Regions from separate parts of the Clostridium sp. JN-9 genome, predicted to be linked through region 2. Evidence: riboswitches for the same ligand, from Rfam matches in the RefSeq annotation. Region 2 holds a riboswitch; the other holds the start of a gene.
The links. A riboswitch is a leader RNA that binds a small molecule or an ion and turns the genes downstream of it on or off. The one in region 2 is predicted to bind S-adenosylmethionine.

Region 1 (7,888 bases), 550 kb from region 2:
ATGATGACCGGAGGCGGCTCATTATTAAATGGATTAAGTGATCTAATTCAAGAGGAAACAAAAGTTCCTGTTTATTTAGCGGAGGATCCCGTATCCTGTGTTGCTCTTGGAACAGGTAAAGTGTTAGAATATCTTGACAAAATGGACGTTTCTTTTATTGGAGAAGATATAACACTTATTGATAATAAATAAAAAAGTAAAACAAAGCTCTGATGATTTATTAGAACTTTGTTTTTATTTTTCAATAAATTACTTATAAGTCCAATCTGAAATTTCTTTAAGATAACAAGAATGAATTAATGAATTGACAATGGTTCTGGCCATTGAAATAATTAAATCCAGTCTAATTGAATTGTTACTGAATATTTCATTATTTTCACTTGAGTCAACTATGCCTATAATAGAGCTTTCCCCTACATCAGGAAGTGATTTGCCCACACCTTTTCCTGGATGTATTGCAAAATCTCTTGCTTGTATTTCTCCTATGGAACCTTCATCTCCAAGACAGGCATCTATTCCAATAAAGTTGCTTTGAGGATGAAGAGCTTTTAACTCAGATAATTTTCTATCAATATTTAATGCATGAATAGGATCAGGTATTGTACCATATACAGGCAGTGGAAAGTTTCTTTCTTTAAGAAATGTACCCACTAATGGACCTAGGCAGTCACCTATACATCTATCAGTGCCTATACACACAATTATTGTATCCTTACTAATATAGTCTTTCAAAAAATAAGCAATCTCATAATAAGCCAAAGCATTTTTGTAATAAACTTTTACCTTGTTCAAATGCCAACACCTCCTTAATAATTTATATGAAACTATTGGGAGAAATATTTTACAATGTATAAAAAATTAGTGAATAAACAATATATGCACAAAAGCTTGTGTTAGTTATTCAGGAGCAGCTATGTGTCTAATATTAAATTATTCGAAGGATTAATGAGCATTTTAAAGATATTTTTGAATAATAACTAAATGTAGGGTTTGAAATTAACTCAGTAACAATGTATACTATTGCTTGTTGATAATTTGATAAATATAGATTAAATATGCTGGCATGGCTCAGTTGGTAGAGCAATTGATTTGTAATCAATAGGTCGCGGGTTCAAATCCTGCTGCCAGCACCAGGTGTGGAGGAGTTCCCGAGTGGCCAAAGGGGGCAGACTGTAAATCTGTTACGTAATGTTTCGATGGTTCGAATCCATCTTCCTCCACCATAAAATGGGCGCATAGCTCAGCTGGGAGAGCATCTGCCTTACAAGCAGAGGGTCACAGGTTCGAGCCCTGTTGTGCCCACCATTTTATTTAATTTATATAGACAAAATAATATGCTGGCATAGCTCATCTGGTAGAGCAACTGACTTGTAATCAGTAGGTGGTGGGTTCAAGTCCTACTGCCAGCACCATGTATGGAGGAGTTCCCGAGTGGCCAAAGGGGGCAGACTGTAAATCTGTTACGTAATGTTTCGATGGTTCGAATCCATCCTCCTCCACCAAAGACACTAATTTTAGTGTCTTTTAAGTTTTTAAAAATTATATAGGTTTACTCTTATCAAGAGAGGTGGAGGGAAAGGGCCCTATGAAACCCGGCAACCGATGCATTTGCATTAAGGTGCCAATTCCTGCAGATATTTCTGCAAGATAAGAGAGTTGTTAGTAATTAACCTCTTCTTATGAAGAGGCTTTTTTATTATATTATAGTGTATAGAGAAAGGTGGAGGGAGAATAATGAGAAGATTATTTACATCAGAATCTGTTACAGAAGGACATCCAGACAAAATATGTGATCAGATTTCAGATGCAGTACTAGATGCAATATTAGAAAACGATCCAAATGGAAGGGTTGCATGCGAAGCTACTGTAACCACTGGCATGGTTATGGTTATGGGTGAGATATCTACAAAATGTTACGTTGATATTCCTAAGATAGTTAGAAAAACTATTGAGGATATAGGCTATACAAGAGCAAAGTATGGTTTCGATGCAGATACCTGTGCCATACTTACTTCAATCGATGAACAGTCACCTGATATTGCATTAGGTGTAAACCAGGCTTTAGAGGCTAAAAAAGGACAGATGGATAAATTCGAAGCTATTGGAGCTGGAGATCAGGGTATGATGTTTGGGTATGCCACAAATGAAACTCCGGAATATATGCCTATGCCTATAGCTATGGCACATAAGCTTGCCAGAAGGCTTGCAGAGGTAAGAAAGAATGGAACATTGGATTATCTAAGGCCAGATGGTAAAACACAGGTCACAGTTGAATATGAAGATGATAAGCCAGTAAGAATAGATACCATAGTAATATCAACACAGCATAGTCCACAAGTAACAAGAGACCAAATCGAAAAAGACATGATAGAGTTTGTAATTAGAAAAGTGATTCCACATGAACTTTTAGATGAGAATACAAAGTATTATATCAATCCAACAGGAAGATTCGTAATAGGCGGCCCTCAGGGAGATTCAGGACTAACAGGCAGAAAGATTATTGTAGATACTTATGGAGGATATGGAAGACATGGCGGTGGATGTTTCTCAGGAAAAGATCCAACAAAAGTTGACAGATCAGCAGCATATGCAGCAAGATGGGTAGCTAAAAACTTAGTTGCTGCGAAAGTTGCAGATAAGCTTGAAATAGAATTAGCATATGCAATTGGCATAGCAAAACCAGTATCTATTAATGTGGACACATTTGGAACAGGTAAAATATCTGATGATAAAATTGTTGAAATAATAAATAAGATATTTGATCTGAGGCCAGCTGCTATTATAAGGGATCTGGATTTAAGAAGGCCTATATACAAACAGGTTGCAGCATATGGCCACTTTGGAAGAACAGATTTAAATCTTCCATGGGAGAAGTTAAATAAAGTTTCTGAAATAAAAAAATATATGTAATTACTTTATAAGGATTTCTTTTGTGCAGGGAAATCCTTATATTTTTTATGATATAATAATGTTACGATTTATAATCATGTTTTTCGATATTTGAATAAACTATAGGAATATTGTTAAACATTATAATAATAGTAGGTGAAATTTTATGCAGGAAATACAAGGCTTTATAGAAGATATAGTGTTTAGAAATGAGGATAATGGATATACTGTAGCTAAGTTAAAAGACCATAAAACAATAATAACCATTGTTGGATGTCTGCCATATATTATTGAAGGGCAGAATGTGAAACTAAAGGGGGAATGGGCAGTACATCCTCAGTTTGGTGAACAATTCAAGGTGGAAAATATTGAGGAAATAGTACCAAGTTCTTTAACTGGAATTGAAAGATATTTATCCTCTGGAATTATTATGGGCATAGGTCCTGTTACTGCAAAAAAGATTGTAGAGAAATTTGGAGAAAAAACATTAGAAGTTTTTGATGAGGATATTGATAAATTAAAGGAAATTGAAGGTATTGGTGAGAAAAAATTAGATTTAATAAAGGAATCCTATGTTCAGCAAAAGGAAATCAGAAGTATTCTCATATTTTTACAGAATTACGGTGTCACGCCAAATCAATGCTTAAAAATTTATAAAAGGTTTGGCAGTGATTCCATCTCTGTAGTAAAAAATAATCCATATGTACTTACAGACGAAATTTCAGGTATTGGGTTTAAAACTGCAGATAAAATAGCCAGAAGTTTAGGAATAGAGGCCAATTCGCCATTCAGGATTCAAAGCGGGATAATTTACATAGTAAATCAATTCTGCATGCTTGGAAACACATATATGCCTATGGATAAACTTCTGAAAGAAAGTGTGTCCGTATTAGGTGTAAAGCAAAGTGAAGTTGAGGAAAATATTGTACAGTGTACAGTTGATGGAAAGCTTAAAATAGATAGGGTAGAAAATAATAATTGTGTTTTTACAATACCATACTATTACTGTGAACTTGGAGTTACAAGAAAAATACTTTCTCTTTGTTTTAATAAATATGAAGATTTAAAAATTGATATTGAAAATGACATTAGTGAATTTGAGAAGAATAATAATATTAATTTTGCACCATCACAAAAGGAAGCCATTAAGGGAGCAATGGAAAATGGAGTTGAAATTATTACTGGTGGGCCCGGAACAGGCAAAACCACTATAATTAACTGTATTACAGAAATATTTGAAAAATACAGTTTAACTGTTATGATGGCTGCTCCAACAGGCAGGGCAGCAAAAAGAATGACTGAAACCACAGGAAGAGAAGCAAAGACAATACACAGATTACTGGAAATGGGCATAAATGAGCAGGAAAATGATATGCTCTTTAACAGGGGAGAGGAGTCACCCCTTGAATGTGATGTTGTAATAGTTGATGAAGCATCAATGATAGATATAACTCTTATGAATAATCTTTTGAGAGCTATATCACTAGGCACCAGGCTGATAATTGTGGGAGATGTGGATCAGCTTCCTTCAGTAGGACCAGGGAATGTATTAAGAGATCTTATTGAAAGCAATTGTGTTAAAGTTGTAAGACTAAAAGATATATTCAGACAGTCTGAAAAAAGCATGATAACACTGAACGCTCATAAAATAAATAATGGGGAAATGCCAGTTTTAAATGAAAAGGATAAGGACTTTTATTTCATAAGATGTGAAGAACAAAATAAGATTATGGATACATTGATTCAGCTAATTGACAAGAGGCTTCCTAAGTTCAATAAAAACTGGAATAAGAGGTCGGATATCCAAATTTTATCACCTATGAGAAAGGGAATCCTTGGAGTAACTAATTTAAATAAAATGCTTCAAAGTGTATTAAATCCACCTGATAAACTTAAAGATGAAAAAGAAGTAAGAGATATTATTTTCAGGGTTGGAGATAAGGTAATGCAGACAAAAAATAATTACTCTTTAAAATGGACTAGGATCAGCGGAAGTGGAGAAAATGAAGGACTTGGTATATTTAACGGTGATGTTGGCTTTATTGAAGAAATAAATCATGATAATAACACTGTAAGCATTATATTTGATGATGAGAGAAGAGTAATCTATGATAATATTTATTTAGATGAGATTGATCTGGCATATGCAATTACTATTCATAAAAGCCAGGGAAGTGAATTCCCAGTAGTAATAATGCCGATTTTTAACGGACCTCCTTTATTAATGAACAGAAATTTGTTTTACACGGGTATAACGAGAGCCAAAAAGTTAGTAGTTCTGGTGGGTTCAATAAAAGCAATGAAGCACATGATTGATAATAATAGAAGTTTTGAAAGATATTCATTATTGAAGTGGAGAATTAAGGATATTATTGAAAGTGATGTAGTATGAAAACAAATTTATGGGAAAATAAGATTAGTGAACTCATTTATGAATGGAGCAATGGCAATGAGAAGGTACTGAATATTACATCAGTACCATTTAATTCCTCAATATATCTGTTAAAAACAATTATTTCATATGTATATAAACAAAAGAAAGTGCTGTATATCACCGAAGAAAACGAAAAAGAAATTGATTTAATAGATAATATAAAGCAGTCCACAAAATTCAGAGGATATACCTATGTAAGATCTAAAAGCACCAACTCTGACAGCCCGTTAGTAATATGTAATTATGAAAATGCGAAAGTCAGCATGAGAAAGTATGATCTGGTAATTTACAATGAAGTCAGGAGTCTGCCGGTTTATACAAAGAAGCAGATTATTAATGTCACAAAAGAAAAATGTAAAGAACAGGGCAAAATAATATTTTATTCTATAGAGATGATTGAAAATAATGTTAGAGAAATATTACTTCCTGTAGATAGAAGCAGATTGCCTCAAAGCGAGCCGAGAGTTGTGATTACAAGACTGGATATTAATAAAGAAATACCATATGTAATTTATGAATATTTAAGCTGGTCCATTAACTCCATGAGAAAAGTTGTAATTTTTGTTCCAGGTATGGAGCAGGTGGTAAATGTTTATGGGCATATAAGCCAGTGCTCAGGTAATTTAACCAAAAATATTTACTCTCATCATAAAGGTGATAACGATAAAGCAATTATGAGTTTTAAACATGTGAAAGATGGAATCTTAATAACAGATGATTTTTCTTCTATATTCAATAACATGAGAAATCTTGATAAGATGATGTTTTTTGCCAACGATGAGGTGTATGATTATAAAAAACTTGTTTACCTTTGTGGTCCAAATTTACAAGGGAAAAAGGATTATAGAGGAGAGATAATCTTCTTATCCAATACAGAAACTGATGACATGGAAAATGCCAAAAAAATTATAAGGGATTTTAACAAAGAAGCATGGGAAAGAAATTTATTAGATATATAAGCTACATTTTTGACTGTATAATGGAGTTGATTTATCCGTCTCCGCAGCAATGTATATTGTGCAGTAATTCACTTAAAAGTCACGAATTTCTATGTGAGGACTGCCTGAAAAATATAACCAGGTGTTCAGCTCCAATGGTTATTAAAAGGGAAAAAGAAATTAAATGTTTCAGCTTTGCATATTATTCAAGAACAATAATGGAATTAGTATTAAAGTTTAAATATAAGAGTAATTTTATATGCTGTGAGGCACTGAGCAGTTTTATGGGAGATGCATATGAAAAAAACTCAATTAATTGCGACTTGATTACATATGTACCATTAACAAAGCTTTCTTACAGAAAAAGAGGATTCAATCAAAGTGAAATTCTTGCAAAGCAGATTGGAAGAAGGCTTAATATACCGGTTAAATCGATGCTTGTAAAAAGTAAAGAAAGTAAGGATCAAATTGGTCTTACTGGAGAAGAAAGATGGGAAAATATTAAGGACAGCTTCCAGATTAAAATTGATAACAATATTATAAAAGGCAAGAAAATACTTATCATAGATGATGTTGTTACCACTGGTGCCACATCATACTACTGCGGTGAAATGTTATTAAAAAACGGAGCTAAGGAAATTATAATATTGACTGCAGCAAAAAGTAAGATATAATATAATAGTACAAATTAAGTTAGGTTTGTGGTTGAAAGTCGATGCCAGTCGCAGGCAAAACGATCCACGTAAGTTAAATAAAATATTTAATGAGCATGGTGCGGTTTAGAAGTAAGTCCTGCCGTTTAAAGCGAGAGAATTAGTAGTGACAGGGTAATTCCGGGTAGCAAAACTTCCAGCAGGCGAGTGTGGGGTCAAAGACCAGGTCAACTGACTTAATAATGCAAAATAGCAGTCTCTTTTGAGGCTGCTATATTTATTTTAAATCAAAATACTATAAACTTATTGCCAAAATGGATAAAAGTATATAAAATAGAGTTAATAAATCAAATACAGGAGGGTTAGTTATGGTATCAGAGCTTAAAAATACTTCTGAGTATAAGAATATTTCATCAGAACAGGTAATAAAGTTTTTAAGAACAAGTTTACAGGGACTTTCTGAACATGAAGCATTAAGCCGTGTTAAAAAATTTGGATATAACGAAATTGCAGAAGTAAAAAAGAATGCAGTCTTTCAATTTCTTAAAAGATACTGGGGACCTATGCCATGGCTGCTGGAGTTTTCCATTGTACTCACTATAATATTACAACACTATACTGAAAGTTCAATAATATTTACGCTGTTAACCATTAATGCGGTTATTGGATATATTCAATCCCAGAATTCACAAAAGGCAGTGGAAATGCTTAAAAAAAGGCTGGAAATTAAGGCAAAGGTTCTGCGTGATGGCAAATGGGTTTTAAGGGAGGCCAAGGATATAGCTCCGGGAGATATAATAAATATAAAGCTTGGAGATTTGGTTCCTGCTGATGTTAAAATTCTGGATGGGCATGTATCTGTTGATGAGTCAGCCTTAACCGGTGAATCTTTACCAAAGGATATGAATGAATCAGGCATTATTTATTCCAGTTCAATTGTTAAGCGGGGAGAAGCTAAATGTGTTGTAATCAAT
Region 2 (7,888 bases):
ACCCCTTTCCGTTTTCACATTCTACTGGTGTTTCTAAAATATTATTTATTCTTCCTAAAGAAACTGTCATTTTCCCCATGTCAGATAAGATTCTTCCAAGCTGTCTTACGGGCCAAAGCAGCATTCCTTCATAGGTATTAAAAACAACCAAAGTGCCCAGGCTTATATCTCCTCTTACAGCAAAATATATACCTGAAAGCAAAACCAGTCCAATTTGAAGCATACATAGAAAATCTGAAGTTCCCCAATAATCTGCAAGTATTTTTGTTATATTATAGTTTAAATCCCTGTACTTCTTATTCTGTTCTTCATACTTTTCAATTTCAAAGCTTTCTCTTCCAAATGCCTTTACTACTCTTACTCCATTTAAATTTTCCTGTAGTATAGATGTGAGAACTGCTTCCTGTTCATCTGCTTTCTGAAAAGTATCTTTAATTTTATTGAAAAATACAAATGAAAAAGCAAAAATTATAGGTACGATTACCATAGAAATAAGAGTCATCTTTCTGTTTAGAGAAAGCATCATTATTATAGCAAACAGCACTATAAAAAATGCTCTTCCTATTTCAACCATTTGCATTGCGAAAAATCTTCTTACAGTATCAACATCAGATGTACATCTTTGAATTAAATCTCCGGATTCTGCATTTACATGATATTTATAAGGTAAATTTTGAATGCGATCATATAATTTCACTCTTAATTTTCTAGCAATATTTTCAGCTGCTTCAGCGGAAAGTTTGCCTTTAAAATATAAAAATATGCCTCTTATGCTTGTTAATGCAATTAAGCATAGTGCACATATCCATAAATTTCTTTGTAAAACATCTCTGCCGCCAATTTTAATTATAATATTTTCAATTGCTTTAGGGACACTTAGCGGCTTATCACCTATAATGGAATCTATAGTAATTTTCACCACCATAGGCTCTATCATAGCAATTAATGTAGCAACTCCGATAGATAATATTGCTGAGATGTATAACAATCTATTGCCTTTAGTTAGTTGTATCAATTTCTTCATTTAAATAGTCCCCCCATCGTACATAATATAATCTTTACACTGTCAGGAATAAAATGTAGAATCATAGCATTTAATCCTTCTAAAAGTTTCTTTTTTACTCATTTTTACCACTCCCTGCTTTTGCGGGTTTTCCCCACTAAAATTATAGATTTATTTGCCATTCACCAATACATAACTACCAGTAAAAAAGCAATATAAAAAGGCCATTGAGCATAATATTCTCCGGCCTTTTAATCACATAAATATCTTCATAATAAACAATCAGTATAAACTAATCAGTATAATTAAAAAAGCCACGGGCACCTACCTATGGCTAATTATTTTCATAAACAGCTTAATTATAAAAAGCAATGAATAATTTAAAAATAAATACCAAGATGGTGCATAAATATTAATTTTTCTCTATTATCATAATTGTCCGCAAATATGCCGTTAAATCTAACATTCATATTCATTAACATTTATACAACCTCCTTACCTAAATTAAATGTAAATTATGCACTGTTAATTATTGTTATATGTATTATTTTATACCTTAGTTATTAGAATTACAATAGTTTAGGTAAAAAAATTGGGGACGGTTAACAATTATTTTATATAAATAAAAAAACTTTGGGACGGTTAACAACAATTTTAAAATTATAATCAACCATTTTTAAATATAATACTTATTAAATTATCTAAGCTTGTCCAATATTGTTTTAAATTTATACTATAAGCAATTTATATTCATTTTATTTCAGCTTAAATAAAGCGCAGATAAATAATACCAAAATTATATAGATTCTTATCTGACAATAATTTCATCTAAAATTCCTATATATTTTTCTTCTGAATTTACTAACTTCACTCCAATATTGCATAACATTGACACCCTTGATTGAGTAATGTTACCTATTACCTTACATATATCCTTATATTTGAAGTTGCATAAACTTCTCATTAATAACACAAATATTGCCCTTTTTTCTGTGGCTGATCTACAATTTTTCATTCTGAGAATACTTTCTGATATTTGATATCTTTCATTTAAAAATTTCAATATATCGTCAACTGTAAAATGTCTTGTAATTATTTTTCTTTGACTTAAATACACGGTTTTTTCTTTTTTAAATTCAATATTTTCGCTAACGCTGTTATTGGTAATTCTTCTTATAAAATCCAAATATGTTTTCTTTGCATTTATTTCGTTATTGCTGAAATGACCAAGAATAAACTCCTTATCTATTAAGCCAAATCTATCATTCATTGTCCCTAAGTAGATTCCAAGGCTTGAAAACTTGTATTTTTCTAACTTATTGCTATATTTCTTTATAGACATTGGATTGGAATGTATATAGGCTGATAATGTTAAAAGGTATTTATCATTATCAACAATTTTACTTTTAAATCTGTCTTGAAAAACGTGTCCATGCCTTTTATATTTTTTGTTATAATATTGTGCATAACTTTGATTTATACCATGCATTATTTTTGAAATGTCAGCTCCATTTGAATCTATAATAAAGTGATTTATACCATGCATTATTTTTGAAATGTCAGCTCCATTTGAATCTATAATAAAGTGATTATGTGTATTCATAATACAATATCCATAAACTTTAAACTTAAAAATATTCTTATACTTTTTCATTATTTCAATATACTTTTCCTTATCCTCAACACCCCTATATAAGTTAAATTCACTTATACTTCTACTCATAATATGGTAAATTGAATTTTCACCTTTTATTCTTGCAGCTCTTGGCATAAAAATACCTCCATTAATTTTATTTTTAAATATAAAAGATATATGTTAATTGAAGTATTGCCCAACCCCATACTATTTACACAATTTTATAAAAAAATATCCACATAGTTGAACTTATTTTATTCAACAGTGTGGATATTTTTTAGATTTTTATTTATTGTGAACCGTCCCCATTAGAACGCTGGAACTACGGCTCCTCCAAATTTGTCTTCAATAAACTTTTTGATTTCCGGAGAAGTTATTGCTTTATCTAAAGCCTTTATTTTTTCATCATTTTCATGGCCCTTTTTAACAGCTATAACATTAGCATAAGGTGAGTTAGAATCTTCAGTAAGCAATGCATCTTTTACAGGATTTAGTTTTCCTTCAAGTGCATAGTTGGAATTTATAACTGATAATGTAACATCCTGCAGTGTGTTAGTAAGCTGCTTTGCGTCAACTTCAGTTATTTTTAATTTTTTAGGATTGTCCTTAATATCTCCTACCGCAAGAACCTCTTTGTCTGGTACAGTGAAAAGTCCTGCTTTGGCAAGTAACTTTAAAGCTCTTGAACCATTAGATGGATCTGCAGGAATTGTTATTTCTGCTCCATCTGGAACGTCCTTTATATTTTTAATCTTTTTAGAATATACTCCCATAGGCTCTATATGAACCTTTTGAACTGCCACTAAATCAGTACCCTTGCTCTTGTTGAATTCCTGAAGATATGGAACGTGCTGGAAGAAGTTTGCATCTAAATCGCCCTTGTCTAGTGCCGGGTTCAGCAGTGCATAATCATCAAATTCTTTTATTTCTAATGTGTATCCTTCCTTTGCCAAAATAGGTTTAACCTGTTCTAGTATAATAGCATGAGGATTTGATGTAGCTCCTATGGTTATTGTCTTACTGTTTTTTGATGAATTACCGCATCCAGTTAATAGTACTGATCCAGCTAATAGTGTTGTTAATAGTGTTGCTAATTTTTTCATAATTAATAGCCTCCCTAAACTTCATATTTTTTAATTTATATATCCTTATTTTAGTTTTTTGTATATCCAATCCCCAAAAATCTGAATGGCCTCAACTAAAATAATTAAAATAATTACTGTATAAAGTATCATTTCATTATTAAATCTCTGATAGCCTATTGATATAGCCACATATCCAAGGCCTTGAGCTCCGAGTGCCCCTGCCATAGCCGTATACCCAATGATTAATATTAATGATAGCGTTATTCCTCTAATAATAGAGGGTACAGCTTCTTTTATCATAACTTTGAAAATTATCTGCATATCACTGGCACCAAATGATTTTGCAGCTTCAATGATTCCCTTGTCCACTTCTTTTAGTGAACTCTCTATTACTCTTGCAACAAATGGTGCTGATCCTATAGTTAATGGAACAATAGCTGCAGTATTCCCTATGCTTTTTCCAACAATCAGCCTTGTAAGCGGCATTACAGCAAGAATTAATATGATAAATGGAAATGATCTAAAAACATTTACTATGATATCTAAAACTCTATAAATTACTTTATTAGGTCTAAGGCCATTTTTATCAGTTAATATTAATGCAATTGCCAGTATAAAACCAATTATAACTGAAAAAAATGTGGACCATCCTACCATATAAACTGTATCTATTATCCCCTGTAATAAATATTTGTTCCAGGCTTCTGCAAAACTAATCATTTTTTATTACCTCCCAGCAGACTTTTCTTTTATTAAGGTAATCAGAAACTGATTTATACTTGCTGTCCTCAATATTTATTACAAGACTCCCAAGCACATCATCTCTAAACCTTTCAAGTTTACCCCATACTATAGAGAAATCTATATTTAAATTCCTTGCCATGGAAGTTATAATACTTTGCTCAGACATTTCCTTTGGAAAATATATTCTTATGTTAGTACCTTCTGATGGAAGTATTTCTTCTTCTGAAATTAATTTTCTCAAAGCCTTAGGCTGTTTCAAAAACAGTTCATTAACTTCACCCTGAGCTGCAATAGCCCCTGCATCTAAAATAGCCATCCTGCTGCATATTTCTCTGACTACTTCCATTTGATGAGTTACAATTACAATAGTAATTCCTAGGTTCTCATTAATTTCCCTTAAAAGTGTTAAAATTGATTTTGTAGTGTTAGGATCTAATGCTGAGGTTGCCTCATCGCATAACAGTATCTTTGGTTCTAATGCCAAAGCCCTGGCAATAGCTACCCTTTGCTTTTGCCCGCCGCTTAATTCTTTTGGCCTTGAAAAAATCTTGTCCTCTAAGTGAACTATTTTTAAAAGTTTTTCTACTATTTCTTTTATTTGTTTTTTATCATAACCCCATACCTGTAAAGGAAGGGCAATGTTATCATATACATTTTTCCTCTCTAAGAGACTGAAATGCTGAAAAATCATTCCTAGATCCTTCCTGAATTCTCTAAGTTCCCTGTTTTTAAGTGTATTAACTTCCTTTCCCATAACCATAACGCTTCCGCTGTCATAGCTTTCAAGACCGTTTATACATCTTAACAATGTGGATTTGCCTGCTCCGCTATGCCCAATTAATCCAAAAATTTCGCCCTGTTTTATTTCGAGATTTACAGACTTTAAAATATGCTCATTTGAAAAAAACTTATCTACATTTGTTATGCTGATCAAACCTTTACCCCCTCTTTTAAAATACTGAAATATGAATATTACGCTAAAAAAAATAAACCCCAAGGAAACCTGGGGTTAAAACGCAATTGGTTCCTCATCTTTCAGCCTTCGCTGCTGGATTTAGCACCGCTATACAAATATATGTATCGGTTGCTGGGTTTCATAGGGCCAGTCCCTCCGCCACTCTTGATAAGTTGAAAAATATTAACTTTAGAAAATATAATATCAAAACTTTACTAATGTGTCAATACTTTTATTAAATATTTATTAATTTCATTGATTATGCTTATATAATACCATAAAATTATAATTGAAAATAGCTATTAACTAAGTATTAGTGTTAAAATATAATAATGTACTTTGCAAATCATTTAATTTTGGAGGTAAAAAATGTTACTTAATTTAAACGAATTTTTAACATCAGTTTCCTTTGCGCTGGATTTTGTAGAAATGGACATTTTAGGTATGACTTCAAACCATGGCAAGAGAACTGCTTATATAAGTATTAAAATTGCAGAACAGCTAAATTTTGGAACAGATGAACTTAAGGATATTTCTGCTCTTGCAATTTTACATGATAATGGAATAAGTTACAGTGGTCTAGGTGATGATCTGTCCAATATGGACTCTCAAAACTTAGATATGTTTGAAAAAAACAAATGGCATTGCATTGTAGGAGAGAAGAACATCATTACATATCCTTTTAATACAAATGTTACTAATGTTATAAAATATCATCATGAAAAATATGATGGTACTGGATTCTTCAAATTGAAGGGGAATGAAATTCCTTTAATGTCACAAATTATAGCATTGGCTGATAGAATTGAAAGCAGATTTGATATTAAAAACAATGAGCTTAATATGCAGAAAGATATTTTATCATTTGCAGAATCTAAAAAGGAAAAGGATTTTTCTTCAAAAATAGTAGATGCCTTTTTAAGGGTTACTGAGAATAAGAAATTTTGGGAGGATCTGAAAGACCCATGCATTAATACTGTATTAAGGGAAAGCCTTCCTGATAATACTTTGGATTTAACCTTTAACCAAATACATGAAATTACAAAAGTTTTCTCAGAAATAATAGATTCAAAGTCACGATATACAAGACGTCATTCAAAAGATTTGTCAATAAAGGCAGGTATTATGGCAGACTTTTATAAATATAAGCCTGAGGAAAAGATGAAGCTTATTATAGCAGCAGATCTTCACGATATTGGAAAGCTTGCAGTTCCAAACACCATTTTAGATAGTCCAAACAAACTTAGTGATGGTGAGTTTCAAGTAGTTAAAAAGCATCCTTACTATACAAGAGTTGTTCTTGAGCAGATTAAGGGCTTCGAAGAAATTACAAACTGGGCTGCTAATCATCATGAAAAGCTAAATGGCATGGGATATCCTTACGGACTTACCGCAAAGGATCTGGATTTTAATTCACGATTAATGGGCTGCCTTGATATATATGAAGCACTTACAGAAGAGCGTCCATACAGAAAATCTCTTTCTCATAAGGAAGCAATGGACATACTCTATGATATGAGTCATAATGGCTTTGTTGATGAATCTATAACTAAAGATATAGATAAAGCGTTAATATAATTGGGACGGTATAAGGTATAATGGGGACGGTTCACATCTTTATCGCATTTACGGTATACGGTGCGGTGTGGTGCGGTGTGATGGGGACGGTTCTCAATTTTATTACATTTAAGCCCGGCTAATATTAAAAGCGGCGTTTTACTAAAAAACGCCGCTTTCTTTAGTTTGCATGAATCTGTCTTTTCATCTTCTCCCAAATTTTTATTAAGAACACCGCAATTAGCATTAAAGCTATGCCTATAATAGATAATGTATCTTCAATTCGTAATTTGGGCGTAGCCCTCCAACCCTGCTATACTAAAGCCAAGGTTGGATCAAGAAGTTTCCTTACCTCTGCGGAGCAGCCAGCATACAATTGAATAAATTCAATAAAGGAAAATACGCCAAAATATTGACCAGAATATATTATAACTGACTTTTGCTTATCTTCTTTATAATTCTTAATAATTACAGGGAGGGACTTGCCTGAATACTTATTTCCCTCCTCCATGTTTTTGAATAGTTGAAAATACATGTAGCCAATGAGTGTCATAACTATATGAAAAGTTATAAAATTATATTTTGTACTCTTAAAATCTTCTAATTTCCAAAAGTCTTTTATTTGTCTATAGTCTTCTTCAATTTCTGGTCTTAGTTCATAAGTATTTATTATTTGTTTTGCAGTTTTATTTGTGTCTGTGGTTAAAAATACATAGTATTCATTATCTTTTTTATCATGAACGACACAGGCACACAAGTCAACATCTTTATCTGGTGTATTACTTTGCCACATCATACCTAGATCCTTAACCAGGTGTATTTCTTGAGTTTTCCTTTTCTTGTTAGGGTGTTTTTGCCACTTGTCTTCGGAGATTGCTATTTTTACAGCTTCTTGGTATATTGTCATG

Region 1: linked by a shared signal. The riboswitch ahead of metK (methionine adenosyltransferase) and the one ahead of EQM05_RS14015 (methionine ABC transporter ATP-binding protein) in region 2 are both predicted to bind S-adenosylmethionine.

What each region holds. Positions count from the first base shown of each region.
Region 1 is NZ_CP035280.1:247,959-255,846, forward strand. It holds gene EQM05_RS01235 (rod shape-determining protein) at 1-192, shown strand, start outside; gene yyaC (spore protease YyaC) at 250-792, opposite strand; tRNA gene EQM05_RS01245 (tRNA-Thr) at 1,058-1,133, shown strand; tRNA gene EQM05_RS01250 (tRNA-Tyr) at 1,139-1,223, shown strand; tRNA gene EQM05_RS01255 (tRNA-Val) at 1,230-1,305, shown strand; tRNA gene EQM05_RS01260 (tRNA-Thr) at 1,337-1,412, shown strand; tRNA gene EQM05_RS01265 (tRNA-Tyr) at 1,418-1,502, shown strand; SAM riboswitch class I at 1,553-1,654, shown strand; gene metK (methionine adenosyltransferase) at 1,735-2,910, shown strand; gene EQM05_RS01275 (ATP-dependent RecD-like DNA helicase) at 3,056-5,281, shown strand; gene EQM05_RS01280 (hypothetical protein) at 5,278-6,282, shown strand; gene EQM05_RS01285 (phosphoribosyltransferase family protein) at 6,255-6,935, shown strand; gene EQM05_RS01290 (plasma-membrane proton-efflux P-type ATPase) at 7,283-7,888, shown strand, end outside.
Region 2 is NZ_CP035280.1:2,918,811-2,926,698, forward strand. It holds gene EQM05_RS13995 (ABC transporter ATP-binding protein) at 1-1,024, opposite strand, end outside; gene EQM05_RS14000 (transposase) at 1,812-2,774, opposite strand; gene EQM05_RS14005 (MetQ/NlpA family ABC transporter substrate-binding protein) at 2,948-3,742, opposite strand; gene EQM05_RS14010 (methionine ABC transporter permease) at 3,788-4,444, opposite strand; gene EQM05_RS14015 (methionine ABC transporter ATP-binding protein) at 4,437-5,402, opposite strand; SAM riboswitch class I at 5,494-5,598, opposite strand; gene EQM05_RS14020 (HD domain-containing phosphohydrolase) at 5,793-7,001, shown strand; gene EQM05_RS14025 (transposase) at 7,294-7,888, opposite strand, start outside.